3 regions of the Streptomyces sp. NPDC028289 genome follow, and region 1 is predicted to be linked to each of the others. Evidence: riboswitches for the same ligand, from Rfam matches in the RefSeq annotation. Region 1 holds a riboswitch; each other region holds the start of a gene.
The links. A riboswitch is a leader RNA that binds a small molecule or an ion and turns the genes downstream of it on or off. The one in region 1 is predicted to bind S-adenosylmethionine.

Region 1 (10,207 bases):
CTCCGGCTTGTCGGCGATGACGGCCTCGGTGGTGAGGAACAGCGCGGCGATGGAGGCGGCGTTCTGCAGGGCAGAGCGGGTCACCTTCGCCGGGTCGATGATGCCCTCGGCGACCAGGTCGACGTACTCGCCGGTCGCGGCGTTGAGGCCGTGACCCGGGGTGAGGTTGCGGACCTTCTCCACCACGACGCCGCCCTCGAGGCCGGCGTTGACGGCGATCTGCTTCAGCGGGGCCTCGAGGGCGAGCTTCACGGCCTGCGCGCCGGTCGCCTCGTCACCCTCAAGCTCCAGCTTCTCGAAGACCTGGGAGGCCTGCAGCAGGGCCACGCCACCACCGGCGACGATGCCCTCCTCGACGGCCGCCTTCGCGTTGCGAACGGCGTCCTCGATGCGGTGCTTGCGCTCCTTGAGCTCGACCTCGGTCGCGGCACCGGCCTTGATGACGGCGACGCCACCGGCGAGCTTCGCCAGGCGCTCCTGGAGCTTCTCGCGGTCGTAGTCCGAGTCGGACTGCTCGATCTCGGCGCGGATCTGGTTGACCCGGCCCTGGACCTGCTCGGTGGAGCCGGCGCCGTCGACGATGGTGGTCTCGTCCTTGGTGATGACCACCTTACGGGCGCGGCCCAGCAGGTCGAGGGTCGTGTTCTCCAGCTTGAGACCGACCTCCTCGGAGATGACCTCGCCACCGGTGAGGATGGCGATGTCGTTCAGCATCGCCTTGCGGCGGTCGCCGAAGCCCGGGGCCTTGACGGCGACGGACTTGAAGGTGCCGCGGATCTTGTTGACGACCAGGGTCGACAGGGCCTCGCCCTCGACGTCCTCGGCGATGATCAGCAGCGGCTTGCCCGACTGCATGACCTTCTCCAGGAGCGGGAGCAGGTCCTTGACGGAGCCGATCTTCGAGTTGGCGATCAGGATGTACGGGTCGTCGAGGGACGCCTCCATACGCTCCATGTCGGTGGCGAAGTACGCCGAGATGTAGCCCTTGTCGAAGCGCATACCCTCGGTGAGCTCCAGCTCCAGACCGAAGGTCTGGGACTCCTCGACGGTGATGACGCCTTCCTTGCCGACCTTGTCCATGGCCTCGGCGATGAGCTCGCCGATCTGGGTGTCGGCGGCGGAGATGGAGGCCGTGGAGGCGATCTGCTCCTTGGTCTCGACGTCCTTCGCCTGCTCAAGCAGCGCACCGGAGACCGCCTCGACGGCCTTCTCGATACCGCGCTTCAGGGCCATCGGGTTGGCGCCGGCGGCCACGTTGCGCAGGCCCTCGCGGACCAGGGCCTGGGCGAGAACGGTCGCGGTGGTCGTACCGTCACCGGCGACGTCGTCCGTCTTCTTGGCGACTTCCTTGACCAGCTCGGCGCCGATCTTCTCGTACGGGTCCTCCAGCTCGATCTCCTTGGCGATGGACACACCATCGTTGGTGATCGTGGGGGCGCCCCACTTCTTCTCAAGGACGACGTTGCGGCCCTTGGGGCCGAGGGTGACCTTGACGGCGTCGGCGAGCTGGTTCATACCGCGCTCAAGGCCGCGCCGCGCCTCCTCGTCGAACGCGATGATCTTGGCCATGTGAAGTGGTCCCTCCAGGACTGGGGGTGAGTCTTCGGACCGCGCCCGCGCCCGCGACGGACGGCTCGCCGACCCGTGGGTTCCTTGCCCCACCCGGCCTGCGGGCCTCACCGACCCGGTCCTTCGTTGTCACTCTCACCTTCAGAGTGCTAACGCCAATGATTAGCACTCGCCCATGCCGAGTGCAAGCGCCTCCCGGGGATCGGCCCCCGGAGTCAGGCCCTTGCGGGCATGCGCCGGGCATGCCGAAGGGCCCGTGCCCCGGGAGGCACGAGCCCTTCGAAGAAGTACAGAAGAACGTCGCTGTCAGTCGGCGCGTGCTTCAGCCGGTCGCCAGCCGGACCATGTCCGCCTGCGGCCCCTTCTGGCCCTGCGAGATCTCGAAATCGACCCGCTGACCCTCTTCCAGGGTGCGGTAGCCGTCCATCTGAATCGCGCTGTAGTGGACGAAAACATCCGCACCACCGTCGACCGCGATGAAGCCGTACCCCTTCTCCGCGTTGAACCACTTGACGGTGCCCTGAGCCATGCCTAACTCCCCTATTACTGGCCCTTGCACAGATCCACACTTCGCGGATCCGGGTCAGACCTCACCCCCCATTGGTTGGGGGCGTGCGCCGGAACGCGTCGACCGCGGCTGAATGTATCTGTCCAACTGCCGTCTGCAACAGGTCAATCGGACGAGAATTCTGGACGGAAGGGGTCCGGAATGTAGCAAGAATTCGGCCGAATTCAGGGCAAGTCGGGCCCCGTAAAGGCCACAAAAGCCGCATATAACCCGCACACTTTGGCTACTTCTTGTCGGGCTCGCGGTATCGAATACAGGGCTCCCGACCTGGAGATCGGGACCGCTTTCCCCAACTGTACCGCGCTCAACCACACAGAATTGCCCCCTCCGCTTCTCTCACGGAGGGGGCAATCAGATGAACAGTCGGTGATCGGCGTTACCGAAGGTAATGTTCGGTCATTCGATCAGCCTGTCAAGCAGGTCGGCAGGTCAGCCGCCCGCGACGGCCGGGATGATGGAGACGCCGGCCCCGTCCGGGGTGGCGGTCTCCAGGCCCTGCTCGAAGCGGACGTCGTCGTCGTTGACGTACACGTTGACGAACCGGCGCAGCTTGCCCTGGTCGTCGAGAACCCGCGCGGAGATCCCGGTGTGGTTCTTCTCCAGGTCCGAGATGACCTCGCCGAGAGTGGCGCCCTCGGCGGCGACTTCGGCCTGACCACCGGTGTAGGTGCGCAGGATGGTGGGGATGCGAACGGTGACGCTCACGTTTTTACCTCCGGTCTGGGCAACGCCCTATTTCTCGGGGGACTCAGGCGAGCCCGGCCTCGCGGAAAGACTCCAGATTCGGGCGAATGGTCGCGGTGAGTCCAGTCCCCGCCACTGCGTCCAGCGTCTTCAGCCCATCACCGGTGTTGAGTACAACGACCGACTTCGCCGGATCAATCAACCCATTCTCAATGAGCTTTTTGGTGACTCCAACCGTCACCCCGCCGGCGGTTTCCGCGAAGATTCCCTCGGTCCGCGCGAGCAGCTTGATGGCGTCGACGACCTGCTCGTCGGTGACGTCCTCCACCGCGCCGCCGGTGCGCCGCGCGATGTCGAGGACGTACGGCCCGTCGGCCGGGTTGCCGATGGCGAGGGACTTGGCGATGGTGTTCGGCTTCTGCGGGCGGACCACGTCGTGGCCCTCCTTGTAGGCCACCGACACCGGCGAGCACCCCTCGGCCTGGGCACCGAAGATCTTGTACGGCTTGTCCTCGACGAGCCCGAGCTTGATCAGCTCCTGCAGACCCTTGTCGATCTTCGTGAGCTGCGAGCCGGAGGCGATCGGGATGACCAGCTGGTCCGGGATCTCCCAGCCGAGCTGCTCGCAGATCTCGTACGCCAGGGTCTTGGAGCCCTCCGCGTAGTACGGCCGCAGGTTGACGTTGACGAAGCCCCAGCCCTCGCCGGCCGAGTCGCCGATCAGCTCGGAGCAGAAACGGTTCACGTCGTCGTAGTTGCCCTCGATGCCGACGAGCTCGCCACCGTAGATCGCGGCCATGACGACCTTGCCCTGCTCCAGGTCGTGCGGGATGAACACGCAGGAGCGGAAGCCGGCCCGGGCGGCGGCGGCGCCGACCGCGCCGGCCAGGTTGCCGGTGGAGGAGCAGGAGAGGGTGGTGTAGCCGAAGGCGCGGGCGGCCTCGACGGCCTGGGCGACGACGCGGTCCTTGAAGGAGTGCGTCGGGTTGCCGGAGTCGTCCTTCACGTACAGCCCGCCGGTCACCCCGAGCTCACGGGCCAGGTTGTCGGCCTTGACGAGCTTGGTCCAGCCGGGGTTGATGTTCGGCTTGGTCGCCACGTCCGCGGGGACGGGCAGCAGTGGCGCGTAGCGCCAGATGTTCGCGGGACCCGCTTCGATCCGCTTCCGCAGCTCCTCGGTGTCGTACGCCGAGAAGTCGTACGCGATCTCCAGCGGGCCGAAACACTCCTCGCAGGCGAACACCGGGCCGAGCGGCACGCGGTGACCGCACTCGCGGCAGCTGAGGGCTGCGGCGGGGCCGAGGTCGACGGTGGAATCCGTGGTGCTTGCAACAGTCTGCACAGCCATGTGAGGCGAGGCCCTTTCTCCTCATCTTCCTCACGACGCATCTCGCCGTGAGACGGATTTGGCACCTTCCCTAGTCGGGAGCCTCGCGGACGATCGACACTGATCGGCGATCTACGAGAACCGACTGGAGGGTTGCCGGGGCTTCAACGGGCCGTATCCCTCTGCCCCTCTGGATGAGCGGTATGCGGTTGTCGACGCCGGGTGACCCCAGGACATGCGATGGTCATCGGCGTTGTTCAAGACTGTAACCGAAGGCCAGGACAGTTGAGAGAGTCGTCCGTAACGCGAGATGGATCACACGTCGTCGTGTGGCCGTGACAGTGAGGAGCCGCTGACCGTGCTGGAAGAAGTCGAGCGCTGGCTGGCCACCCGCTCCTGGTCCGTATCCGATCGTCCGCTGCACCGGATCATGGCCGCCAAACGGTCCTCCGGGCAGACGGTCAGCGTCGTGCTGCCCGCGCTCAACGAGGAGGAGACCGTCGGCGACATCGTCGCGATCATCCGCCACGACCTCATGCAGCAGGTGCCGCTCGTCGACGAGATCGTGGTCGTCGACTCCGGCTCCACCGACCGCACGGCGGCCGTCGCCGCGGCGGCCGGCGCCCGCGTCGTGCACCGCGACGCGATCCTGCCCCGCATCCCCGCCGTACCCGGCAAGGGCGAGGTCCTCTGGCGCTCCCTCCTGGTCACCACCGGGGACATCGTCTGCTTCGTCGACGCCGACCTGCGGGAGTTCTCCTCCGACTTCGTCACCGGCATCGTCGGCCCGCTCCTCACCGACCCGGACGTGGACCTGGTCAAGGCGATGTACGACCGCCCGCTCGGCGGCGCCGCCGGACAGGGCGGCCGGGTCACCGAGCTGATGGCCCGTCCGCTGCTGAACATGCACTGGCCCCAGCTGGCCGGCTTCGTCCAGCCGCTCGGCGGCGAGTACGCGGCCCGCCGCTCGCTGCTGGAACAGCTCCCCTTCCCGGTCGGCTACGGCGTGGAGCTGGGCATGCTGGTCGACGCCCTGCACCTGGTCGGCCTCGACGCCCTCGCCCAGGTCGACGTCGGCGTCCGCAAGCACCGCCACCAGGACGGCCAGGCCCTCGGCCGGATGTCCGCCGCGATCTACCGCACGGCCCAGCTCCGGCTGGCCCGCGGCCACCTGATCCGCCCCTCCCTCACCCAGTTCGAACGGGGCGAGGACGGCTTCGAACCGCGCACGTACTCGGTGGACACGGAGGAACGGCCGCCGATGGTGGAGATCACGGAGTACGCCGAGCGCAAGGTGGCGTGACTTCGCCGTACGGCCGTATACGGCGGCGCGTCGGGCGCGGCCGTACGTTTGAGCGTTTACGGGCCGGGCTAGGTTGTGGCGTATGTCTTCCCCCATGGCTTCCACCGGCGGTGCCGAGGTGCTGGTCGCCTCGAACCGCGGCCCGGTCTCGTACGAGCTGCGCGAAGACGGTTCGCTGCACGCCAAACGGGGCGGCGGCGGGCTGGTCTCAGGGCTGTCGGCCATCGGGTCGGACGCGAACGCGGTGTGGGTGTGCGCGGCACTGGGCGACGGTGACCGGGAGGCGGTGCGGCGGGCCGAGGGCGGCAGGCTGCCGGCCGGGGAGACCGGCGGGCAGCAGGTCCGGATGCTCGACATCGACGCGGACGTCTTCGCCGACGCGTACAACGGCATCGCGAACTCGGTCCTCTGGTTCGTCCACCACATGCTCTACCAGACCCCGCTGGAGCCGGTCTTCGACGCGGAGTTCCGGCGGCAGTGGGGTTCGTACCAGGCCTACAACCGCGCCTTCGCACAAGCGCTGGCGCAGGAGGCGGGCCAGGGGGCGGTGGTGGTCATCCAGGACTACCACCTGGCACTGGCCCCGCGGATGCTCCGCCGGCTCCGCCCCGACCTGCGCATCGGCCACTTCTCCCACACCCCCTGGGCACCGCCGGACTACTTCCGGCTCCTGCCCGACGACATCGCGGCGGAGCTGCTGAGCGGGATCCTGGGCGCCGATCACGCGGCGTTCCTGACGCGGCGGTGGGCGGACGCGTTCGTCGACTGCTGTCATGCGGTGCTGGGCCCGGGGATCCCGGCCGCCGATCCGTCGTCCGGCGGGACCCGGATCGGGGTGCACGGGCTGGGTGCCGACGCGGACTTCCTGCGGAAGCGGTCGCACGAGCCGGACGTCGGCGAGCGGATGGCCGCTCTTCGGGAGGAGATCGGGGAAGGGCGGAAGACGATCGTCCGGGTCGACCGGACGGAACTGTCGAAGAACATCGTGCGGGGGCTGCTGGCGTACCGGCAGCTGCTCGACGACCGTCCCGAGTGGCGAGAGCGGGTGGTGCACGTCGCGTTCGCGTACCCGTCGCGGCAGGACCTCGCCGTCTACCGGGACTACACGGCGGAGGTGCAGCGGGTCGCGGACGAGATCAACGCCGCCTACGGGACGCCCGGTTGGACGCCGGTGGTCCTGCACGTCAAGGACGACTTCGCACGGTCGCTGGCGGCGTACCGGCTGGCCGACGTGGCGCTCGTCAACCCCATCCGGGACGGGATGAACCTGGTCGCCAAGGAGATTCCCGTGGTGTCGGACGAGGGGTGTGTGCTCGTGCTGTCGCGGGAGGCCGGGGCGTACGAGGAGCTGGGCGAGGACGCGGTGGTCGTGAACCCGTACGACATCGGAGGGACGGCCGACGCGTTGGCACTGGCGTTGGCCATGCCGGTGGAGGAGCGGGCGGAGCGGTGCAAGAGGCTGGCCGCGGCGGCTACGGCATTGCCGCCGGCGGCCTGGTTTCTTGAGCAGTTGGGGGCGTTGGGGGGGTAGGCCGAGATTCGGCTGCGGGCCGGTGGGGGCTGGTCGCGCAGTTCCCCGCGCCCCTTACGGGGCGCTCAATGCTGCCAGGCTTCTCAGCAGGCGTACTACCCCTTCCGGGCCCTCCACCACCAGGTCGGAACGGTCCGCCAACTCCGTGACCTCCTCGCTGCCGCTGCATACCGACAGGCCCGGGACGCCCTCCTCGCGGAGTTTCTCCACGGCGGCGAAGGCGGGGATGTCGCCCAGGTCGTCGCCGACGTAGAGGATCGCGCCGGCGTTGATGTGCCGTGCGTACTCGCGCAGGGCCACGCCCTTGTCCATGCCCGGGGGACGGAGTTCCAGGACGAGGCGGCCCGGTTCGACGATCAGGCCGTGCCGGGTGGCGAGGTCGGTGAGGGGGGCCCGGAGGGTTTCGAAGGTGGCCTGGGGGTCGGGGGCGCGGCGGGTGTGGACCGCGATCGCCCGGCCCTTCTCCTCGGTCCAGGTGCCGTGCACGGCTCCGGCGCGGTCGAGGAGTGCGGGGAGTTCGGCGCGGACGGCGGCGATGCCGGGGTGCGGGGGCGGGGCGGTGAGCTCGCCGGTCGCCGCGTCCCAGCGTTCGGCGCCGTAGTGGCCGAGGACGACGAGGTGTTCCAGGCCGGGTACGCCCGCGAAGCCGCCGTAGCGGACGGCCACCTCGGCCGGGCGGCCGGTGACGACGGCGACGGCGGCCACCTTCGGGGCGAGCGCGGCCAGCACCGGTACGGCATCCGGGTGGGCCCGCGCCTGCTCGGGGTCGGCGACGATCGGCGCGAGGGTGCCGTCGAAGTCGAGGCCGACGAGGGCGGAGCCGGGCTGCGCGAGGAGTGCGGCGAGGCCGTCACGCCCGGCGGCGGTGCGCGGCGTCGGGAGGGGTTCCGTGATGTGGGTTCCCATGCAGCCGACAGTATCCGAGCGCGCCCCTTCAGGGGCGCGGGGAACTGCGCGCCCAGCCCCCACCGGCCCGCACATCCGTCTCCACCGAACGGGGGCCGAAGGGGGCACAGCCCCCTGGAGGACGGGACGGGTAGGGGCGGCGGGGGCGCGAATCCCCGGCTCAGCGCTCCGAGCGGCGCGCCTCCCGTACCCGCCGCAGCCGGTTCACCGTCACCGGATCATGGGCCAGCGCCCGCTCGTCGTCCAGCAGAGCGTTCAGCAGCTGGTAGTAGCGCACCGGAGCCAGGTCCAGTTCCTCGCGGATCGCGCGTTCCTTCGCGCCGGGGCTCGCAAAGCCCCGGCGTTCGAGGGCGAGGACGGCCTGCTCGCGCTCGCCCAGTTCATGCCGGTCCATGGCGAGAACGGTAGCGCTCAGCCGGTCGCCGCCGCCGTACGGCTGTCCGCCGTCGCCGCCTCGGCCTGGATCCGGGTGAGGACGCCGGTCGGGTCGCCGGTCGGGCTCACCGCCGTACCGATCTGCTTCTTGATGTCGGCGCTGATCGCGGCCCAGGAGGTCTTGCCCGCGGGGTAGAGCTCCGAGGTGGGCAGCTGCTCCAGGAAGGGCCGCAGCTGCTTGTCCTCGGCCCGCGTGGAGTCCGTCATCGCCTGGGACGCGGAGGTGGTGACGGGCAGCAGGCCGTACTCGCGGGAGAAGGCGAGGACGTTCTTCTCGCTGTAGACGTAGTTCAGGAAGTCGCCGATCTGTTTGGCGTGGCCGTTCTGCTTGAACGCCGCCATCCAGTCGGCGACGCCCATGGACGCGGTGCTGGTGCTCTGGCCGGCGCGGGCCGGCATCGGGACCGCGCCGAACTTCACGCCCTTCTTCTCGGCCTGCTTGATCAGCGTGGGGTGGCCGTTGAGCATGCCGACCTGGCCGTCGGCGAAGGCGGTGAACGCGGCCGCGCGGTTCAGCTTGCCGGGGGCCACCGGGCCGGTCAGGCCCTTGCCGACCAGCTCGTCCTTGAGCCAGGTGAGGGTGTCGATGTTCTGCGAGGAGTCGATCGTGTACGTGCCGGTGTCGTCGGTGTAGCCGCTGCCGCCGCTGAGCAGCCACTGCATGGTCTCCGCCTGCGCCTCCTCGGGGCCGAGCGGCAGCGCGTACGGGTACTTCACACCGTCCGCCTTGAGCGACTTCGCGTCGGCCTCGAGCTCGTCCCAGGTGGTGGGCGCGGTGGTGATGCCGGCCTGGGAGAAGAGGGTCTTGTTGTAGAAGAGGACGCGCGTGGAGGCGGCGAAGGGTATGCCGTACTGCGCGTGGTTCCACTGGCCCGCCTCGGCGAGCTGGGAGGGGAAGTCGGCCTGGACCGGGATGGAGAGCAGGTCACCGGCCTCGTACAGCTTGCCGGCGGCCGCGTAGTCGGCGTACGCGCCGATCTGCGCCAGGTCGGGGGCCTTGCCGGCGGCGACCATGTCCTTGACCTTGCGGTCCACGTCGTTCCACGAGTAGACGGTGACGTCGACCTTCACGTCGGAGTGCTGCGCCTCGTACGCCGCGGCCAGCTTGTCCCAGTACTTCTGGGAGCTGTTGGCGGCGGAGTCTCCGTAGTCGGCGGCGACGAGTCTGAGGGTGACGTCCGAGGAGCCCGTCGTCCCGCACCCACCGAGGACCGCCGTCATGCCCGTTGCGGACACCACCGCGATCATTCCTGCCCTACGCCGCCGCACGTGTACTGCCCCTGTCTAACTGTCTCGCCGTTCAATATGTGGACCCATAAGGTCTACACCACGCAAGTGGACTAGACCTCTCCCGGGTAGACGGGCCACACTGTTCCCGTGAGACATGTCATCGCCCTGGACGTGGGCGGCACCGGAATGAAGGCCGCACTGGTCGGCCCGGACGGCGAGCTGCTCCACCGGGACCGCCGGGCGACCGGCCGGGACCGCGGCCCCGACGCCGTCGTCACCGCCATCCTCGACTTCGCCGCCGAGCTGCGGGCGTACGGCGAGCAGCACCTCGGCGAGCCGGGGTCCGCGGCCGGGCTCGCGGTCCCCGGAATCGTGGACGAGCGGGCCGGCGTCGCGGTCTACGCGGCCAACCTCGGCTGGCGCGACGTCCCGCTGCGCGCCCTCCTCGCCGACCGCCTCGGCATCCCGGTCGCCCTCGGCCACGACGTCCGCACCGGCGCCCTGGCCGAGGGCAGGCTCGGCGCGGGCCGGGGCGCGGACCGCTTCTTCTTCGTGGCCCTCGGCACCGGGATCGCGGGCGGCTTCGGCCTGGACGGCCGGGTGGAGTCGGGCGCGCACGGCTTCGCGGGCGAGATCGGCCACGTCGTCGTACGG
Region 2 (10,207 bases), on a different contig from region 1:
CGACCAGCCACTTTCCGATCGTACGGGCAGGAGCCCGGAAGTCAGGGCCGGGTGACGGAGGAGACCGGCATCATTCCGACCGGGTCGTAGCGGACCGGGGCGCCGGGGTAGGGGGCGTGGATGACCTGGCCGTTGCCGACGTACATGCCCACGTGGCTGGCGTCGGAGCGGTAGACGACCAGGTCACCGGGTTGCACCTGGGAGAGCGGGACCTGGTGGCCGACGTGGCGCTGCTCCTGCGAGGTGCGCGGGAGGTGGATCCCGGCGTGCGCGTACGACCACTGCATCAGGCCCGAGCAGTCGAAGCCGGAGGGGCCGCTGGCGCCCCAGACGTACGGCCTGCCGAGGGCGGAGCGGGCGGCGGCGATCGCCGCGGCGGCACGGCCGTCGGGGACGGCGGCGTCGGAGAGGCCGGGCAGGTCGGCGCGGTCGTCGCCGCGGGAGGCGTGCTCGAAGGCGACGCGGTCGGCGGCGGGCATCGCGTTGAGCAGGTGCCGGGCCTTGGTGAGCTTCCGCTCCACGGTGGCCTTGTGCGAGGCGACCGCCTTGCGGCTCTTCTCCAGCTCGGCGAGGTTCCCGGCGGCCTCGGACCGCTCCTGGGCGAGTTCGCGCATCGCTGCCTGGAGCCGCCTGAGCTGCCCGGCCTGGCGGGCGTCGACGCGGTCGAGGAGGGAGGCCCGGTCGAGGTAGTCCTGCGGGTCGTCGGAGAACAGCAGGGCCACGGCGGGGTCGATGCCGCCGGAGCGGTACTGGGCGCCGGCGAGTGAACCGAGCGCCTCCCGCATGGTGTTGATGCGCTGCTGCTGGCGGGCGATGCGGTCCTGGGAGTCGTTCACCTCGCGGCGCAGCGTGCCGGCCCGCTCGGCGGCCTTGTCGTAGGCCTGGGTCGCCTCCTCGGCCTGCTGGTACAGCCGGTCCACCTCGGCACGGGCGTCCGCGTGCGGGGCGGCACTCGCCGGCACGGCACCGAGTGCGGCGGCCGCGGCCGAGAGCACACAGAGAGCGGCACCGGCGCCCCGGTTGAACCCGGACGACGGTGCGAGACGGCGATGAGACCCCACGGGAAACGGCACCCCTTCCGTTTGTCGGACGCCCGACGGTCTCCCCCGGGTACAGGGGGAAACGCGCCAGACATTGACGCCCTCCCCCGCCCGAAGACGGGGAATTCCGGTCCGCACCGCACAGCGGCGCCACCACGGGTTCCTGTTTCACAGGCCGCCGCCAACCCGTGTGGGCTGGTCCTACGCGGCCTCCGCAGGCGTGACTTTCCGCCCGTCCGGCGGTAGGTCCGACAACTCGGTCGCCGAACGCCGCGATGCTAGCCATACGACCGGCCGACGGCCAAAGACCTTCACGGCCGTGGAAACGCCACACCCCGCCGCTGACGCAGGTCACCGGCGGGGCGTGGAGTCAGTCCCGGTTGCCGCGATTCGCCCGTTCGGGCGCCACCACGAGTTGATCTTCGGCCGTACGGGGGTCGCGACAACCCGGTGGGGTCGGATCCGGAGACCCGGTGGGGTCAGATCCGGACGCCGAACTCGAAGGTCATGTCGCTCATCGCCTCGTAGCGGACCACGGCGCCGGTGTGCGGGGCGTGCAGCACCTGGCCGTTGCCGGCGTAGAGGCCGACGTGGTGGTAGTCGCCGTAGAAGATGACCAGGTCGCCGACCTTGAGGTCGCTCGCGCTGTAGATGCGGGTGCCGGCGTTGGCCTGCGCCTCGGAGGTGCGGGGTATGGTCACGCCGGCCTGGGCGTAGGCCCAGGAGGTCAGGCCCGAGCAGTCGAAGGAGGACGGGCCGGAGGCGCCGTAGACGTACGGGGAGCCGATCACGGACTGGGCGGCGGCGAAGGCGGCGGCGGCCCGGCTGGAGGCGGAGCCCGTGTTGCCGAGGTCCACGCGGGAGGAGGCGCGGCTGGCGGCCTGGGCCTGCTCGGCGTCGAGGGCGGCCTTCTCCTTGGCGGTGAGCGTGTTGAGCAGCTTCTGCGCGTCGGCGAGCTTGCCCTGGACGGCCGACTTCTGCTTGGCGAGCTCGGTGCGGGTGGCGGAGAGGTCCTTGAGCTTGTCGGAGGCCTCTGCCCGCTCCTGGGCGAGTTCGCGCTGTTTGTCCTGGATCTTCTTCAGGGCCTCGACCTGCTGGCTGCTCAACTGGTCGAGCGTGGAGGCCTTGTCGAGGTAGTCGTCCGGGTCGGACGAGAGGAAGAGCTGGACGGAGGGGTCGATGCCGCCCGAGCGGTACTGCGCGGTGGCCAGCGAACCGAGGCTGTCCCGCAGCTTGTTGAGGTCCTCCTGCCCACGAGCCACGTTGTCCTGGATCGTGGAGATCTCCTTCTGCAGCTTCTGCTGCTTGTCCTTGGCGCCGTCCAGCTTCTCGGTGGCCTGCTCGGCCTCCTCGTAGAGCTTGTCGACCTTCGCCTTGACCTCGTCCTTGGTCAGCTTCTCGCTGGGCGCCGCGTTGGCGGCGTTGGCGCTGAGGACTACGGCGGCGGCCGCTGCGGTGGTGAGCACGGTCACGCGCGCACGGCTCGACTGCTTGGGTCGACGATGGGACGCCACGGAGACGGGCTCCTTCGTTTGAGTGATCACCCGTGTGGAGGTTCGAGGCCAGACCCTAGTGACCTACCTGTGATCAGTTCAAACCCAGCAGCCAAAAAAGTGGTCACGCAACGCACTCTTTGCACATAACTCACGAGCAGTAATGCGCGATTGACGCTACGTTGCGTGACGGTTCGGTCAATTCGGGCATTGCATATGCGGGTTGCACGTTCAGGACAGTCGCTTCAGAAGCATCGCAGAAGCGACCGGACGGGCACCCGCCTTCGCGACCCCGTCGGCGACCTCGCGGTCGGTCGAGGCGACGATCACCGGACGGCCCGGCGGCTCGGCGCGCACCAGCTGGCGGATCAACTCGTCCGCGGTGACACCGGGCTTGGAGAACAGGACGCGGACCCCGCGCGGTGGGGCGAGCAGCACCGGCGCGGCCAGCTCGGCGCCGTCGAAGACGCAGGTGACCTCGGCGCCGGTCTGGGCGGCGAGCTGGGAGAGCTGGCCGAGCAGCCGCAGCCGCTGCTTCTCCAGCGGCATCTGCGGATAGCCGGTCTTCGTCACGTTGTAGCCGTCGACGACCAAGTGCGCCTGGGGCAGGGCCAGCAGCTGGTCGAGGATGGCCGGGTCGTGCTCGGACAGCGCTCGCGCCGCGATGTCCTTCGGGGTCATTCGTCCCGGTTCGACCGCGTCCACGGTCTCGGCGGGCCGCACCGAGACCGGCGGCAGGGCCAGCTCCCGGCGCAGCCCCTGGGCGGCGTCGAGGACGGTGTCGAGCAGCAGCCGCAGCCGCATGCCCTCGACACTGCGCCCCTCGCGGGCGGCCCGGCGGCTGGCCTCCAGGGCCGCCTCGGCCTCGCCGAGCCGGGCCTTGAGCCGCCGGCTCTCGCTCTCGGCGGCGGACACCAGGGACTGCCCCTCGGTCCGCCCCGCCTCCATCTCGCCCTGCAGCTTGCGCAGGGCGGCTTCACCCCGCTTGACGTCGCTCAGCGCGGCCCGCAGCTTGCGGTGAAGCGATTCCGCTTCCTTCTTCGCCGCGTCCAGCTCGGTGCGCAGTCGCTCCGTCTCGGACCTGGTCTGCTCCCGGGCCCGGTCCAGTTCCTCGCGCAGCCGCTCCAGTTCGGCCCGGCTCTCCTCGTCGGCCCGCTCGGCGTCGGCCCGCTGGGCCTCCTCGCCGGCCGCCGCCACGAGCTTCACCCAGCCCGCGGGGCGCAGTACATAGGCCGCGGCCGCCACATCGAGCGGGTCCGCGGCCGGGGGCGGGGAGCCGGAGTCCAGGGCGCCGGCCAGTTCCGGCTGGGCCTCTCTCAGCTTCTCGCCGATCCGCTGCCGGAAGAGGGTGTCCGTCTCCAGCGCGGCCGCCATGGCGTTCCCCGCGAACTTGGCCCGGCGATTCGGGGCAAAGCGGGCGTACTGCCGCAGCTGGGCGGGCAGTTCGGCGACGGTCAGGCCGCCGAACCCGTCCGACACGATCTGCACGACACGCCGCCGCACACCGTCGGGCAACGGACGGTCAAGCACCTCGGCGGTGCCGTCACCCGGCCCCCCGCCCGTGGTCTCCACCATCCGTCACACCCCATCACCTGTACGGGGCCGGCTCCCGGTCTCAGGAGTCGGCGCCCGGCCTGTCCACCAGTTCCACCTGGTCCACCGCGTTGCACCAGCGGCAGCGCACCGACTCGATGGTCTCACTGACCACCTCGCGCTCCTCGACCTTCGGCTCACCGGCCAGGTCGAGGTGAACGTACTCGACCACCTTCGACGAGCGGGTCACGTCGAAGCGCGTGAGGTTGCCGCAGAGGGTGCAGCGCCACCGCGTCGTGGCGGTCGGCAGGGGAACCGTCATCGTGGCTTGTTCGCTTCCTTCTAGTGTCCGTGACGCGCCGTCCCGACGCGTGTGGCTCGTAACCCTACGGCCTGGCGGGTACCCGACGCCCGCCCGTCCACGGCGGCGAGGCGATCTGCACCACTGCGTCCCGTTACGCCATGCTCTATGTCCATGATCGGCAACTGGAACACGACGGCGGCCCGGACCCTGCGGAGCCTGCGGGGCACGTCCGCGCCCATGACGTACACCCTGATCGCCGTGTGCTGCCTGATCTTCGTACTCGGCCCCGCCTCCGGCTTCACCCCGTCCTACGGCACCGGAGAGGCCCTCGCGACCGCCCAGCGGGCGTATTTCCGGCACTGGGGGGTGGTTCCCGCCGACCTGTTCGACGGTCCGGTGCGGGAGGCGCTCACCCCGGCCACGGCGCTGTTCATCCACGGCAGCTGGGTGCACCTGCTCGGCAACATGCTCTTCCTCTTCGTCTTCGGGGCGATGACCGAGGAACGGATGGGCCGCGTGGAGTTCACTCTCTTCTACGTCGGCTGCGGCTATCTCGCGCTGCTCGGCTACGCGGCCGCCAACGCCACGTCCCAGCAGTCGCTGGTGGGCGCGTCCGGGGCGATCTCGGCGGTCCTCGGAGCGTTCCTGTACCTGTTCCCCAGCGCCCGCGTGACCAGTCTCCTCCCCTTCCTCTTCTTCCTCCCGCTCCGCTTCCCGGCCTGGGTGGTCCTCCCCTTCTGGGCGGCCCTCCAGTGGCTGGCCCTGAACCAGGCCCCCTCCGGCCCCGGCGTGGCCTACCTCGCCCACCTGGTCGGCTTCGGACTCGGGTTCGGCTACGCGTGGGTGCGGTACAGAAAAAAGAAGGGCGCGAAGCGCGGCCTTGGAAGGGCGGTGGCGGGCGACGGGCGGGCGACTAAAGTGAAGGTCGCCCCAGCTCCGGCACCCGAGGGAGAGAACCAGCCGTGATCACCGCGATCGTCCTCATCAAGACCAGCGTGGACCGGATCCCCGAGATCGCGGAACGGATCGCCGCGCTGGACAGCGTCAGCGAGGTCTTCTCCGTCACCGGCACGTACGACCTCATCGCCATGGTCCGGGTCCAGCAGCACGAGGATCTGGCCGAGGTCATCCCCGGCTCCATCAGCAAGATCCCCGGCGTGGAGGCCACGGACACGCACGTCGCGTTCCGCACGTACTCCCAGCACGACCTGGAGGCGGCGTTCGCGATCGGCCTGGACAGCTGAGCGCCGCCGACTGCAGCGCCCCGTAAGGGGCGCTGGGGGTACCCCCGGCCGAAGGCTGGGGGAGGAACTGCGCGACCAGCCACGACGGACCCGCGGGGGGCCACGGCGCTTCGTGCCCGGCTGCCGGCCGGTGGGGGCTGAGCGCGCGGTTCCCCGCGCCCCTGGCGGGGCGCTGATCACACCGCCGGGACGCAGCGGCCCTCTTCCGTGCGGTACGACCACTTCGCACCGTCGGTCACAAGTTCCCGTACCGCCGTCACGAAGCGCTCCACGTGCTCGTCCGGCGTCCCCGCCCCGAAGCTCACCCGGATCGCGTTGAGGGACTTCTCGCCCGGTGCCGCCTCCGGCGCCCCGCACTCGCCCTGGGCCTGCGGGTCGGAGCCCAGCAGGGTCCTGACCAGCGGGTGGGCGCAGAAGAGGCCGTCGCGGACGCCGATGCCGTACTCGGCGGAGAGCGCGGCGGCGAAGTGGGAGCTGTTCCAGCCGTCCACCACGAAGCTGATCACGCCGACGCGGGGGGCGTCGTCGCCGAAGAGGGAGAGGACCCGGACCTCGGGTACCCCGGCCAGGCCCGCCCGCACCTTCTCGATCAGGTGCTGCTCGCGGGCGACCAGCGTGTCGAAGCCGGCCTCGGTGAGCGCCTTGCAGGCGGCGGCGATGGAGTAGGCGCCGATGACGTTGGGCGACCCGGCCTCGTGCCGCGCGGCGCTCTCGTGCCACTCCACGGCCACTCCCCCGTCCTCGCGCCGGGTGACCTTGCGGCTGGCGCCGCCGCCCGCGAGGTACGGCTCGGCGGCCTGCAGCCAGTCGGCGCGGCCGGCCAGGACGCCGGAGCCGAAGGGGGCGTACAGCTTGTGGCCGGAGAAGGCGACCCAGTCGACGCCCAGGTCCCGAACCGAGACGGGGTGGTGCGGGGCCAGCTGGGCGGCGTCCAGGACGATCCGGGCGCCGTGCGCGTGCGCGGCGGCCGCGAGCTCCCGTACGGGCCACAGCTCGCCGGTGACGTTGGACGCGCCGGTCACGCAGACCAGGGCCGGACCGTAGGGGTCGCGGTCGGCGAGGGCGCGTTCCAGGGTCTCGACGGCCTGGCGCGGGGTGCGGGGCGCGTCGAGGTAGGTGACACGGGCGTCCTGCCACGGCAGCAGGGAGGCGTGGTGCTCGGTCTCGAAGACGAAGACCTGGCAGTCGGCGGGGAGGGCACGGGCCAGGAGGTTAAGGGAGTCCGTCGTCGAGCGGGTGAAGACCAGCTGGTCGTCGGGGCGGCAGTCGAGGAACTCGGCGACGGTCCGGCGGGCGTTCTCGAAGAGGTCCGTGGAGAGCTGGGAGAGGTAGCCGGCGCCGCGGTGGACACTGCCGTAGTAGGGCGCGTACGCCGCCACGTCGTCCCAGACCCGCTGCAGGGCGGGGGCGCTGGCCGCGTAGTCGAGGGCGGCATAGGTGACCTCGCCGCCGGTGACGAGCGGGACGGTGACATCACGGCCCAGAACGGGCAGGGGGGCACAAACGGACTGGGCGGAGGCAGCGGTGGAGACGGACATGGGTGAACTCCCGTGTGAGCAGGTGAGATCCGCCGTGCGAGCGGATGCGCTCAAGCAGCGGCAGGGGAAAAGGGTGTGCGGAGGCGGGGCTCTGCGGCCCTATCGCATTCGCTTGCTCACGGAAGGCTCCTCGACGACCAGGACCCCTGGTGGTTCGAGGGGTCCGCGCTTGCCGTGAACCTCGCTGCCCACGGCCTGGTCTTCACCCGGGGCACCCCGCCACGGACGGAGGGTTGCCGGACAGTCGGCCGGGGCCTCATGACTGTCACTCATGACCTGGAAAGAAACGTAGGGGAAGTGATCGCAGTCGCGCAACTTCAGTCCGCATGACGGGACGGAGCGAGGGCTGCGGACAGTTCGGCACCGCCGCAGAGGCCGTATGTGGTTGCGCACCGTTGCGGCGGAGAAGCAGGTGTACGCCGGTCCGCAACGGCCGTCGGCCACGACGGTGGAGCCCGGCGGTGCCGGGCCCACCCCAGCCCCCTGGACCGGCGCCCTACTTGTGTGTCGCCGCCGCCCAGCGCTCCAGGACCTGCTTGGCCGCACCCGAGTCGATCGAGTGCGCCGCCTTGTCCATGCCGGCGCGGAGTTGCTCTGCCAGCGACCCCGTGCCCGGGTCCAGGGCCACCAGCGCCGCCGCCGAGTTCAGCAGCACCGCGTCCCGTACCGGGCCCTGCTCGCCGTCCAGGAGGCGGCGGGCGACCTCCGCGTTGTACGACGGGTCACCGCCCCGCAGCGCCTCCACGGGGACCAGGTCGATGCCGACGTCACGGGGGTCGAAGGTCTCCTCCGTGACCTTGCCGTCCCGGACGGTCCAGACGCGGGACGTGGCGGTCGTCGTCAGTTCGTCGAGGCCGTCGTCGCCGCGGAAGACGAGGGAGGAGTGGCCGCGTTCGGCGAAGACCCCCGCGACGACGGGGGCCATGCGGGGATCCGCGACACCGACCGCCTGGGCCCGCACCCGTGCGGGGTTGGTCAGCGGGCCGAGGATGTTGAAGACCGTGCGGATGCCCAGCTGGCCGCGGGCGGCGCCCGCGTGGCGCAGCGCCGGGTGGAACTTGATGGCGAAGCAGAAGGTGATGCCGGCCTCCTCGGCGACCTCGGCGACCCGCTGCGGGGTCAGGTCGAGGTTGACGCCGAGCTTCTCCAGGACGTCGGAGGCCCCGGACGCGGAGGAGGCCGCACGGTTGCCGTGCTTGACGACCTTCGCGCCGGTGCCGGCCACCACGAGCGCCGACATCGTGGAGATGTTCACCGTCTTCGCGCCGTCGCCCCCGGTGCCGACGATGTCGACGGTGCGGCCCGGCACCTCGATGACGTTGGCGTGCTCGTACATCGTGCGGACGAGCCCGTTGATCTCCTCGACGGTCTCGCCCTTGGCCCGCAGGGCGACGACGAAGCCGGCGATCTGGGCGTCGGTGGCCTGGCCGCGCATGATCTGGTCCATCGCCCAGGCCGTCGCGTCGGCGCTCTGGTCCTGGCCGTACAGCAGCGCGTTCAGTACCTCGGGCCAGGAACGGCCCGCCGCGGTGTCGCCTCCAGCGGGGGTCACAGCGCTCATGAGGCCGCTCCTGATCGTCGTAAGGGAAATAGCCGGTTTCAGGGCCTACCCTATCCAGCTCCGGGCACGGCAAAGGCCCCCGTCCTCCCCTAGTCCTCGAACAAACTCGGACCGGGGGCCCATCCGGACGGGGGCCCTTCGACCGTGGCGTGGCGACGCGGTCGATCAGTGGTGGCCGTGGCCGCTCGTGATCTCCTTGTACTCCTCGACAGTCGGCTTCGGGATCTGGTTGTCCTCGCCGTAGTAGGCGTTGCTCAGCTTGGCGCGGAGCTTCTCGGAGCCCTTGATCTTGCGCTCGACACCGTTCTCGTCGACCGCCGGGCCGACCTGGGCCGGCTCGTACTGGTGGTGCGCCGTGAGGGTGTGCAGCTGCTCCTGCGAGAGCGGCTCGTGGACCTCGATGAACTCACCGTGCGGCAGCCGCTTGATGATGCCGGTCTCGCGACCGTGCAGCACCTTCTCGCGGTCCCGGCGCTGCAGGCCGAGGCAGATCCGCTTGGTGGCGATGAACGCGATCACCGGTCCGGCGAAGAAGAAGATCCGGACGAACCAGGTCACGTCGTTGATCGACAGGTGGAAGTGGGTGGCGATGAGGTCGTTGCCACCGCCGACCAGGCCCACCATGTACACGGTCACCCAGGCGACACCGAACGCGGTGCGGGTCGGGGCGTTGCGCGGGCGGTCCAGGATGTGGTGCTCGCTCTTGTCGCCGGTGACCCAGGACTCGATGAACGGGTAGACCGCGATCGCCGCGAGGACCAGACCGAACAGGATCAGCGGGATGAAGACGCCCAGGACCAGGGTGTGGCCCCAGAAGTTGATCTCCCAGCCGGGCATGTAGCGGATCAGGCCTTCGGCGAAGCCCATGTACCAGTCGGGCTGGGCGCCGGTGGACACCTGGTCCGGGCGGTAGGGGCCCATGGCCCAGATCGGGTTGATCTGGGTGGTCGCCGCGATGGCCGCGATGACACCGAAGACCAGGAAGAAGAAGCCTCCGGCCTTGGCCATGTAGACCGGCAGCAGCGGCATGCCGACGACGTTCTTCTCGCTCTTTCCGGGACCCGCGAACTGCGTGTGCTTGTGGTAGAAGACCAGGATCAGGTGGCCCACCATCAGGCCGAGCATGATGCCCGGCAGCAGCAGGATGTGGATCGAGTAGAACCGGGCGACGAAGTCGTGGCCGGGGAACTGCCCGCCGAAGAGGAAGAACGAGATGTACGTGCCGACGATCGGCATCGACAGGATGGCGCCCTCGGTGAAGCGGACACCGGTGCCGGAGAGCAGGTCGTCCGGGAGCGAGTAACCGGTGAAACCGGTGAACATGCCCAGGACGAACAGCAGGAAGCCGAACAGCCAGTTGATCTCACGCGGCTTGCGGAACGCGCCGGTGAAGAACACGCGCATCATGTGCACGAACATGCCGGCGAGGAAGATCAGCGCGGCCCAGTGGTGGATCTGCCGGATGAGCAGACCACCGCGCACGTCGAAGGAGAT
Region 3 (10,207 bases), on a different contig from region 1:
TCCGGGGCGAACAGGATGCGCTTCGGGCCCTGCGGCGCGAGGGTCCGCTCGTGGCGGCTCGCCGCGTAGGCCCGGTAGCGGGCGCGGGTGGCGGCGTCGGCGCTGTCGAGGGGGACGATCACCCGGCCCACGGCAACGCGCGGCGTTCGGTCCGGCGGCAGCGCGCGCCGGTACTCCGACAACAGGTTCAGCTGGGCCGTGGTGAAGTCGTCGGTGTCCTCGCCGGTGACGATGTTCCCGGACAGCAGACCGAGGCCCTGCCCGGCGGCCCAGCGGACCGAGCGCAGGCTTCCGCCGCCGTACCAGATACGGCGCGCCAGGCCGGGGTTGTGCGGTTGCAGCCGGGGGCGCTGGACGTTGCCCGGTGAGTGGATGACGGTGTCCGGGCCGCCGAGGTAGTCGCCGCGCAGGTTCTCCACGACCCGGGCGATCCTGCCGTACGACAGGTCGAAGCCGCGCCAGTCCCCGTCGTACACGAGGTCGCCGAGCAGGTCGGCGTGGGGCATGCCGGTGCTGAAACCGATCTGGAGCCGGCCCCGGGACAGGACGTCGGCCAGCGCCAGGTCCTCGGCGAGCCGGAACGGGCTCTCGTAGCCGATCGGGATGACGGCGGTGCCCAGTTCGATGCGCTCGGTGCGCTGCCCGGCCGCCGCGAGGAAGACGGCCGCCGAGCCGACGCCGTGTTCGAGGTGGCGCTGCCGGATCCAGGCGCCGTCGTAGCCGAGCCGCTCGCCGTACTCGAACAGCCGGAGGGTCTCCTCCAGGCCGGGGTAGGGGTCGTCGTCCACGAAGTTGCCGGGTGTCAGGAAGGACAGGGAGGTGAGGGTGGGAGTGCTCATGCTGGTCCTTGACCGGTGCTGGTTGCCGAGGCGGGGGAGGGGACACGGCTGCCGGGGATCGCCGCCAGCAGCTCGCGGGTGTACGCGTGGCGGGGCGCGGAGAACAGGTCCTCGGGCGGGCCCGTCTCGACGATCCGGCCGGCCCGCATGACGGCGACCCGGTGCGCGATCTGCCGTACGACGGCCAGGTCGTGGGAGATGAACAGGTACGCCACGCCGGTGTTCGCCTGCAACTCGGCCAGCAGGTCCAGGACCTGGGCCTGCACGGACACGTCGAGCGCGGAGACGGGTTCGTCGCACACCACCAGGTCGGGGGAGAGCGCGAGGGCACGCGCGATGGCCACCCGCTGGCGCTGTCCGCCGGACAGTTCGGCCGGGCGGCGCTCCAGCGTCGCGGCGGGCAGCGCGACCCGGTCGAGCAGTTCGCGGGCGCGGTCGAGCCGGGTGGCGCGGTCGCCGACCTTGAACGCCCGCAGCGGCTCGGTGATCACCTCGCCGATGGAGAAGCGCGGGTCGAGCGAGGCGTACGGGTTCTGGTAGACCAGCTGGGCACGCCGGCGCAGCTCCCTGACCCCGGCGCCCTTGGCGGTGGTGACGTCGGTGCCGTCGAGCAGCACCTGTCCGGAGGTCGCCTCGGCCAGGCGCAGCACCAGCCGGGCGGTGGTGGACTTGCCCGAGCCCGACTCCCCGACCAGGGCGAGGGTCTGCCCGCGCCGCAGGGTGAGGCTGACGTCGTCGACCGCGCGCAGGGTCCGGGCCTCGCCGCCGGCCCGCGGCAGCCTGAACTCCTTGACCAGGTTGCGTGCCTCGACCAGGGGAGGCGCCGTTTCGGGCGGGGCGGTGGAGACCGCGGTACGGGGGCGGGCCGTGGTCAGGCTCGGGGCGGCGGCCAGCAGCCGTCGGGTGTACTCGTGCTGCGGGTCGGCGAGGACGGCCCGGGTCTCGCCCGCCTCGACGACCTTGCCCTGCTCCATGACCACCAGGCGCTGGGCCCGGTCCGCGGCCACTCCGAGGTCGTGGGTGACCAGCAGGATCGCGGTGCCCGACTCCTCGGTGAGGTGCTGGAGATGGTCGAGGATGACCCGCTGCACGGTGACGTCCAGCGCGCTGGTCGGCTCGTCGGCGATGATCAGCCTGGGCTTCGCCGCGATCGCGACCGCGATCAGGGCCCGTTGCCGCATGCCGCCGGACAGCTCGTGCGGGTACTGCCGGGCCCGGACGGCCGCGTCGGGCAGTCCCGCCCGGTCGAGGACGGCGACCGCCTCGGCCGCCGCCGCACGCCGGGTCGCCAGGCCGTGGATGCGCAGCACCTCGGCGACCTGCTCGCCGATCCGCTTCACCGGGTTGAGCGAGACCGTCGGATCCTGCGGGACCAGCCCGATCTGCGCGCCGCGCACGGTACGCAGCTCCGCCTCGGAGAGGGTGGCCAGGTCGTGCCGGCCGAAGCGGACCGTGCCCGCGTCGATGGTGCCGTTCGCCGCCAGCAGCCGGGTGACGGCGTGTGCGGTGGTGCTCTTGCCGGAGCCGGACTCGCCGACCACGGCGGTCACCTGCCCTGGCCATACGTCGAGGTCCACGCCCCGTACGGCCGACACCGTGCCGCCCCGGGTGCGGTACGACACGGACAGGCCGCGGATCTCCAGGACTGGTGTGGTCACGTCCTCACCGTTCTCGCGTGCGTCGCCGTTCTTGTGTGCGTCATCGTTCTCGTGTGCGTCGTCGGTCATCGCTGCCGAGCCCATTCGCCGTCCAGGGCCCTCGCGACGCGGTTGGCGGCCAGCACGGTCGCGGCGATCGCCAGACCGGGCAGCGCGGTCAGCCACCAGGCGTTGGCCAGGTAGTTGCGGCCGTCGGAGATCAACGTCCCCCACTCCGGGGCGGGCGGCGGCGCGCCGTAGCCGAGGAAGCTCAGCGCCGAGACGGCCAGGATCGAGGAACCGAAGTCCAGGGTGGCCAGCACGATCACCGGCCCTGCGGCGTTGGGCAGCACGTGCCGGCCGAGCACCGAGTACCAGCGGGCGCCGCAGGACCGGGACGCCTCGACGAACACCGCCTGCCGCACCCGCAGCACCTCCGCCCGCGCCACCCGGGCGAAGGAGGCGACACTGGCGATACCGACCGCGACGGCCACCTTCACCGTCCCGTACCCGAGCGCGGTGACCAGCGCCAGCGACAGGAACAGTGCGGGGATGGCGAGGAGGACGTCCACGAAGCGCATCAGCACGTCGTCCACCCAGCGGCCCACGAACCCCGCGACCACCCCGAGCAGACCGCCGACCACGAACGCGACCAGGACCGCGATCAGGGTGGCCTTGAGGGAGAGCTGGGCGCCGTGGACCACCCGGGAGAAGACGTCGCGGCCGAGTTCGTCGGTGCCGAACCAGTGACTGCCGCTCGGGCCGCGGAAGTTCTGGGACGGCACCCCCTTCAGCGGGTCCTGCGAGGTGAACAGGTCCGGCCAGAAGGCGGCCAGCACCACCAGCACGAGGACGACGACGGACAACAGCAGACCGGGGCGGCGCAGCAGGAAACGGAGCACCCGGCGGATCCCGGCGGGGCGGCCGGGTTCCGCGGGGGTTCCGTCCCCGACCGGCCGGGCGAGGCCGAGGGCGGCCCCGGCCCGGTCGTCGACAAGGCTCTGACTCATGCGAAGCTCGCCCTTCTGTCCGAGGCCACCACGATCCGCGGGTCCAGCAGCGGATAGACGAGGTCCACGAGCAGGTTCGTCGCCACGAAGATCAGCGCGCCGAACACCACCACCCCCTGGACCAGCGGGATGTCCTGGGTGGTGACCGCCCCTGCGGTCACCCGGCCCAGACCGTCGCGGGAGAACACCGTCTCGACCACCACCGAACCGGCGATCAGCTGCCCGACCAGCAGGCCCACGACCGTCAGCGCCGGCAGTGACGCGTTGCGCAGCGCGTGCCGCAGATGCACCCGCCACCTGCCCGCGCCCTTGGCCCGCGCGGTCTCCACATAGGCCTGGTCCAGCGCGGTCAGCAGGCTCTTCGCCAGCACCTGGGCGACCTGTGCGCCGGTCGGGACCGCCAGCGTGAGCGCCGGCAGCACCAGCCCCTTCAGCCCGTCGTTGCCGAAGGCCGGGAACCAGTGGAGCTTGAAGGAGAACGCCTCGACGAGCAGCAGCCCCACCCAGAACGTCGGGACCGACACCCCCAGCGGGGGCAGCGACAGCAGCAGTTGCCGCAGCCACCGCCGCGAGGTGTACGTCGCCACCACCGCGAGGCCGCCGCCGAGGACCACCGCCAGCAGCAGCGCGGCACCGGTCAGCTGGAGTGTCTGCGGCAGCGCGTCGGCGAGCGTGGAGGTCACCGGGCGGCCGGTGGAGACCGCGTCGCCGAAGTCCCCGCGCACCGCCCGGCCCAGATACTCCGCGTACTGCACCAGCACCGGCTTGTCGAAGCCGTACTCGTGCCGCAGCCTGGCGAGTTGGGCCGGGTCGACCTGCCCCGTGTCCATCCCGGCCCCGGCCATCGCCGAGACCGGGTCACCGGGCAGGAAGTCCAGTACCAGGAACGACACCGTGTAGGCCGCCCACAGCACCCCGACCGCCTGCGCCAGCCGTTTGATCACATAGCGGCGCATCCGCTACCCGATCCAGGTGTCGTGCAGCTGGACGCGGCTGCCGGAGTCGAATTCGAGATCGTGCACCTTCTTCGAGACGCCGAGCTGGGTCTGGAGCTCCACCACCGGCACGTTGTACGCGTTCTGCACGATCAGCTGCTGCGCCTCCGCCACCAGCTGCTCGCGCTTCGCGGTGTCCGTGGTCGCGGCCTGCGCGGACAGTGCCGTGTCCAGCGAACTGGCGGGCAGGTGGTAGAAGTTGCCCAGCTGGGAGGAGAAGGAGCTGCGCAGGATGTCCGGGTCGGCGCGGGTCACGTTCCCCCACACCACGTCGAAGTCACCCGACTGGAGCGTGGTGGCGAACTGGGTGACCGGGAGCTGCTTGAGCACCACGTCGATCCCGACGGCCTTGAGCTGCTGCTGGACGAGTTCCAGCGCGGGCTGGTTGGTGGCCGCGTTGGGGAACCAGCTGACGGTCAGGGTCAGCCTCTTGCCGTCCTTGGTGCGGATGCCGTCGCTGCCCGCCTTCCAACCGGCCGCATCCAGCAGCGACTTCGCCTTGGCCGTGTCGAGCGCGAGGTCCGAGGAGAGATCGGTGTAGTCGGGCGTGGTGTGCGCCAGGACGCTGGTCGCCGGCCGGGTGCCGGTCGGGAAGACCGTGTCGGCGATCTGCTTCCGGTCGATGGCGGCCGAGATCGCCTGACGGACCTTCGCGTCCTTCAGCAGGGGCCGGGAGTTGTTCAGCCCGAGACCGAACACCACACCGGGGTTGGCCCGGCTCTGGAGGGTGACCTGGCCGCCCTTGAGGGCCGCCTCGTTGGCCTTGCCGACGCTGCTGATCGCGTCCACCTGCCCGGACTGGAGACTGCCGGCCCGCACCCCTGCCTCGGGCACGACCTTGAACACCAGCTTGTCCAGGTAGGCCTCGCCCTTCTTCGACCACAGCGAGGAACCCCAGTCGTACCCGGTGCGCCTGCCCAGGGTGATCGACTGGTTCTGCACGTACTGCTTGAGCACGAACGGCCCGGACCCGACCACCCCGTCGCTGCACTTCTGCTGCGGGCTCCTCTTGACGCTCGCCGAGGACTCGATCCCCAGCGAGTGGGTCGAAGTCGCCTGGAGGAACTGGGCGTTGGGCTGCTTGAAGGACACCTTGACGGTGAGCGGGTCGACCACCGTGGTGCTCTTGACGCCGCTGAGATAGCCCTCGGCGAGGGTGCCCAGGGCGCCGAGGTTCGGCACCGCGTCGAAGTTGTCCTTGACCACCTGCGCGGTCAGCTTCGAGCCGTCGCTGAAGGTGACGCCCGACCGCAGGTGGAACGTGAACGTCGTCGCGTCGGCGCTGATGTCCCAGCTCTTGGCGAGCCACGGCACGATCTTGCCGGTCTTCGGGTCCTGGTCGGTGAGGGAGTCCACGATCTGGCGCACCGAGTAGATGGTGTCGTTGCTGCCGACCTGCTGCGGGTCCACGCAGCCGGCGTCGGATCCCACCGCGAAGGTCAGGGTGCCGCCGGACTTCGCCTGGCCGCTTCCGCCGCCGGTGCCGTCGTCGCCCGAACCGCACGCGGTCAGCAGGACGCTGGTGGTCAGGAGCGCGGCCAGGGGCGCCCATCGGGAAGGTCTGAATTCCGGAAGTGCAGTCACGGAGGGCTTTCTCCTACTCGTGTCACCGGGGCACGACCGCGCACGGATGTGCGCAGGCATGACGGTGTGTGCGGCCCGGGCGGATCGACTCCGGCCGGGGATGCGCTGTGCAGACAGGGAGGTGGCATGCGGACGACACCGGGAACCGGTGGCGAGCGGGAAGGGCGGCGCGCAGGGGCCGGGGCCGGTGACGGATGTCAGCCGGCGGCGGCCGGGCCGGTCAGGCCCGACAGAGGCAGCTGGTCGAGCGCTTCAGATCGATGTGGCGCCGGCGCGAGAGCCGGGAGTACGCCGTGGCGTCGGTGAGGGAGGCAGCAGAGTCGTCGCTGTGCCGCATGCCGAACCTCCCCGTCTCCGGCCCCGGTCACGGGGCCACGCGCTTGCGGGAGTCATCGGTGACCCCGCCGGGCTTTCACCTGGAGCACCCCACCGCGCGGGAGGGTTGCCGGTCAGCGAGCCAGGGCTTGACGCTGACACTCAATGCCGTTGGTGATGCTACGGATCGATTTTGTCGTACGTCAATGCCGCAATGTGACGCCCTGTTCGGGAGAACGGGGTCGTCTCAGGTGCCGGGACGGATGGTGGACACACCTTGTTCCGTGTGCTTTGATCCGGCCATGGAGACCGCAGGTCAGGCACGCACGCCGCTGCTCGACCCGTTCTGGTCGGGCCTCCGCGCCGACCAGTTCGACCAGACCTGTCGCTGACCACTCGCTCCCCGTCGCATCCGCCTCCGCCGCGCCCTCACCTGGCTCCGGACCGGCGTCGCAGGCATCCCCCGACGCGCCCGCGTCCAGCCCCCGCCCGCTCGGAAAGAGCCGCATGGTCGTCAACAGCACTGCCCCGAACGGAGTGTTCGCCGCCCTACGGGTCCGTGACCACCGGATCTACTGGAGCACGGGCCTGGTGTCCAGCATCGGCAGCGCGATGCAGGGTGTCGCGCTGGACTGGTTCGTCCTGACGCTCACCCGGCCGCGGGCGCGGAAGACGCGCCCCGTCTCCCGGCCGCCGTGGACCGGGGCGGGCGCGGAGGGGCTGCGCTACGTGGCGGCCCGGCCCGAACTCGTCGGTGTGTTCACCGTCTTCGGCCTGAGCGCCACCTTCGCGGTCGACTTCCCCACCACGCTGGCCCTGTTCGCGGGGCGCGTCTTCGACGTCGGCTCCCGGGGACTCGGCCTCATGAACACCGCGCTGGCCGTCGGCACCGTCGCCGGGACGGTCGCCGCCACGCGCGGGGTCTCGCCCCGGGTACGGACGGTCGTCGTCGGCGCGCTGCTGTTCGGCGGTTTCGAGGCACGGGCGGGGGTCATGCCCACGTACGCCGCCTTCCTCGCCCTGCTGCTGCCCGCCGGCTTCACGTTGATGACGCTGAACACGGCGGTGAGCGCCTTCGTCCGGTCGGAGGTGAGCGACGCCATGCGCGGCCGGGTGATGGCGGTCTGCACGGTGATCTCCATGGGCGGCAGCCCGGTCGGCGCCCCCGTCATCGGCTGGATCTCCCAGCACGCGGGGGTGCGCTGGGGGCCGGGCGCTGGCGCGGCCACCGCCGTGCTGGCCGCGCTCGGCGTGGCGCTGTGGCTGACGCGGAGGTCACGCTCGGCACCGGCCCTCGTGGTGTCCGTCGTGTCGTCCGTGGCGGCCGCGTCGTCCGCACCGCCCGCGTCGGCCCCGCCGCCCCCGCCGCCCCTGCCGTCTGTGTCGTCCGTGTCGTCCGTACCGGCCACACCGCCCGCCCCGCCCGGCTTCCGGTCCGCGGCGGCGCCGGCCGGCCGCTCGCCCGCCACCGATCACCAGCCGTCACGCGAACAGTCCACCGGAGGCAAGCCCGATGACTGACCGTCACACCGGACTGCCCGGACTCCACCTCGCTCTGGAGACCGACGGTGGCGGCGCCCACCCCGCCGCTTCCTCGGCCCCTGCTCCTGCCCCGCCCGGCGCTCCGCAGGCGGTGCGGGAGACGGCCGTCGCCGCCGAGCGGGCCGGGTTCGCGCTCGTCACCTTCGCCGACGAGCCGCTACCGCCCGGCACGGTCGGCGGACTCGTCGGCCGGGTCGAGGCCGGCACCCGGGCCGCGTACGTGTCCGGCCTCACCGCCCGCATCGGACTCGCACCCACCCTGCACATCACGACCACCGAGCCGTTCCACCTCGCCACCCAGCTGGCGAGCCTGGACCACGCCTCGCACGGCCGGGCCGCCTGGCTGGTGGGAGCGGCGGCGGGCGCGGACGACCTCGCCACCGTCGGACGAACCCCGCTCTCCGGCGCCGCCCTGCACCGGGAGATCACGGACGTCGTCGACACCGCCCGCGCGCTGTGGGACTCCTGGGAGGACGACGCGGTCGTCAAGGACGTCGCCACCGGCCGCTTCCTGGACCCGGTCCGCGTGCACCACATCGATTTCGAGGGCGCCGGCTTCTCGGTGAAGGGCCCCCTGATCACCCCCCGCCCACCGCAGGGACAGCTCGTCGTCCTCGCTCCGGACGCGCTGGACATCGACGAGCGCGCCGACGTGGTCCTGGTGGCCCGCCCCACGCCCGCCGACATCGCCGCCCGCGCCCCGGACGGCACCGCGTGGTGGCCGGCGGCACGGCGACGCGCTGTTCCTCCGCGGTGTTCGTCCACCCGAGCCTGGACACGGTCGTGGCACCCCCGTCGGCCTTCGCCGACCCGGACGGCTCCGACTTCGAACCCGTCTCGGTGTGGGAGCGTGCCCGTGGCAACGTCTAGGAGTTCCTGCGGGTCTTCGGCCGCCCCGAGCAGCTCGCGGCCTGGCGGGAGAGTCGCCCCTACGTCGCCGAAGTCACCGCGTGAACCAGCCGAAGGAGAGCCGCCCATGACCACGTTCCCCACCGCACAGGCCGTGCGGACCACCCCCGAGGGGCTCCTGTGGGAGCCGAGCGAGCGCTGGGTGCGCGGCCGCAAGGGTGACGTCACGGTGGTCGACAGCCGCCACCCCGTCCTCGTCTGGGAGCCGGGTGTTCCCGTACCGCTGTACGCGTTCCCGCGCACGGAGGTACGCGAGGAGCTCCTCCGGCCCGCCAAGAACCCGCCGACGGGTACGCACACCGGCTCGAGGATCTTCTACGACGTCGAGGTCGACGGCGAGCTGCTGGAGAACGCGGCCTGGACCTTCCCGGCCGCCGACCTGGCCGACCACATCGCCTTCGAGTGGTTCCGGCGCGTCGGGCGGGGCCTGGACCACTGGTACGAGGAGGAGGAAGAGATCTTCGTCCACCCCCGTGACCCGCACAAGCGGGTGGACGCCATCCCCAGCAGCCGTCACCTCGTGGTCGAGATCGACGGCACGGTCGTCGCCGACACCCGCCGGCCGGTCCTGCTCTTCGAGACCGGCCTGCCCACCCGCTACTACATCCCGCGCGAGGACGTCCGCCTCGACCTGCTCGAAGCCACCGACCACCACACGGGCTGCCCGTACAAGGGCACCGCCGAGTACTGGTCGTGGCGCGCAGAGGCCGCCGTCCCGCCCAACGTCGTCTGGAGCTACCCGGACCCGCTGCCCGCGGTGGGCGCCGTCCAGGGACTCCTCGCCTTCTACAACGAGGCCGTCGACATCACCCTTGACGGGGAGCGGGTGGCGCGCCCCGTCACCCACTTCACCAAGGCGCTCTCGGAGTAGCGGCACACCTGACGAGCAACGACCGCCGCGTCCGGCCCGACGGACCGCGCCGGTCCGCGGTCGGGCACACCGCGACGGGGCCTGGCGTGTCGCCCGACAGCCAGGCCCCGTCGGCCGTTGCGCGACGACCTCTCCGGAGCGGCCGATGTTTCCGCAATGTGAGGGCTGTCCGGAACATATTGACCGACGGCGCGGACCTCTGCTCAACTCACCTTCCATGACCCCGCGCGTGGATTTGACCCGGAGGCGCCACATCGACCTGGCGCACGTCTCCAGCGCGTTCTGTTGTCGTTGATCCGGAAGGCGAGTCGCTGATCCGCTGAGCGGATCCCGGCATCGGCCGGTGTGCGCCCCTGGCGTACGTCCGGAAGGGGCGGTGCGCGGCGTCCGCCTCGGCGGTGCCCTGCTCACGGGAGCGCGGCGACCACCGCGCGCCCGCTTCTCCCTTCCGGCTCCCCGGCTCCCTCGGGGGCAGTGCGCAGAGTCCGAGCCCGGCCTCCCTCCG

Region 2: another riboswitch for S-adenosylmethionine. It lies ahead of ACZ4UV_RS01965 (aminotransferase class V-fold PLP-dependent enzyme); the one in region 1 lies ahead of thrC (threonine synthase).
Region 3: another riboswitch for S-adenosylmethionine. It lies ahead of ACZ4UV_RS31475 (putative leader peptide); the one in region 1 lies ahead of thrC (threonine synthase).

What each region holds. Positions count from the first base shown of each region.
Region 1 is NZ_JBVHTI010000007.1:171,875-182,081, reverse strand. Features, by position in the region: gene groL (chaperonin GroEL) at 1-1,569, opposite strand, end outside; gene ACZ4UV_RS33975 (cold-shock protein) at 1,892-2,098, opposite strand; gene ACZ4UV_RS33970 (ubiquitin-like small modifier protein 1) at 2,567-2,842, opposite strand; gene thrC (threonine synthase) at 2,886-4,169, opposite strand; SAM riboswitch class I at 4,188-4,349, opposite strand; gene ACZ4UV_RS33960 (glucosyl-3-phosphoglycerate synthase) at 4,507-5,451, shown strand; gene ACZ4UV_RS33955 (alpha,alpha-trehalose-phosphate synthase (UDP-forming)) at 5,546-6,982, shown strand; gene otsB (trehalose-phosphatase) at 7,037-7,888, opposite strand; gene ACZ4UV_RS33945 (DUF3263 domain-containing protein) at 8,049-8,282, opposite strand; gene ACZ4UV_RS33940 (extracellular solute-binding protein) at 8,300-9,571, opposite strand; gene ACZ4UV_RS33935 (ROK family protein) at 9,701-10,207, shown strand, end outside.
Region 2 is NZ_JBVHTI010000001.1:419,617-429,823, forward strand. Features, by position in the region: gene ACZ4UV_RS01930 (hypothetical protein) at 1-11, opposite strand, end outside; gene ACZ4UV_RS01935 (C40 family peptidase) at 42-1,061, opposite strand; gene ACZ4UV_RS01940 (C40 family peptidase) at 1,520-2,554, opposite strand; gene ACZ4UV_RS01945 (NYN domain-containing protein) at 2,765-4,108, opposite strand; gene ACZ4UV_RS01950 (hypothetical protein) at 4,149-4,388, opposite strand; gene ACZ4UV_RS01955 (rhomboid family intramembrane serine protease) at 4,542-5,336, shown strand; gene ACZ4UV_RS01960 (Lrp/AsnC family transcriptional regulator) at 5,333-5,614, shown strand; gene ACZ4UV_RS01965 (aminotransferase class V-fold PLP-dependent enzyme) at 5,791-7,152, opposite strand; SAM riboswitch class IV at 7,313-7,429, opposite strand; gene trpD (anthranilate phosphoribosyltransferase) at 7,649-8,713, opposite strand; gene qcrB (cytochrome bc1 complex cytochrome b subunit) at 8,879-10,207, opposite strand, start outside.
Region 3 is NZ_JBVHTI010000006.1:481,152-491,358, forward strand. Features, by position in the region: gene ACZ4UV_RS31450 (LLM class flavin-dependent oxidoreductase) at 1-839, opposite strand, end outside; gene ACZ4UV_RS31455 (dipeptide ABC transporter ATP-binding protein) at 836-2,566, opposite strand; gene ACZ4UV_RS31460 (ABC transporter permease) at 2,563-3,486, opposite strand; gene ACZ4UV_RS31465 (ABC transporter permease) at 3,483-4,442, opposite strand; gene ACZ4UV_RS31470 (ABC transporter substrate-binding protein) at 4,446-6,065, opposite strand; gene ACZ4UV_RS31475 (putative leader peptide) at 6,286-6,402, opposite strand; SAM riboswitch class IV at 6,437-6,550, opposite strand; gene ACZ4UV_RS31480 (MFS transporter) at 6,888-7,901, shown strand; partial or broken gene ACZ4UV_RS31485 (LLM class flavin-dependent oxidoreductase) at 7,894-8,613, shown strand; gene ACZ4UV_RS31490 (DUF427 domain-containing protein) at 8,899-9,702, shown strand.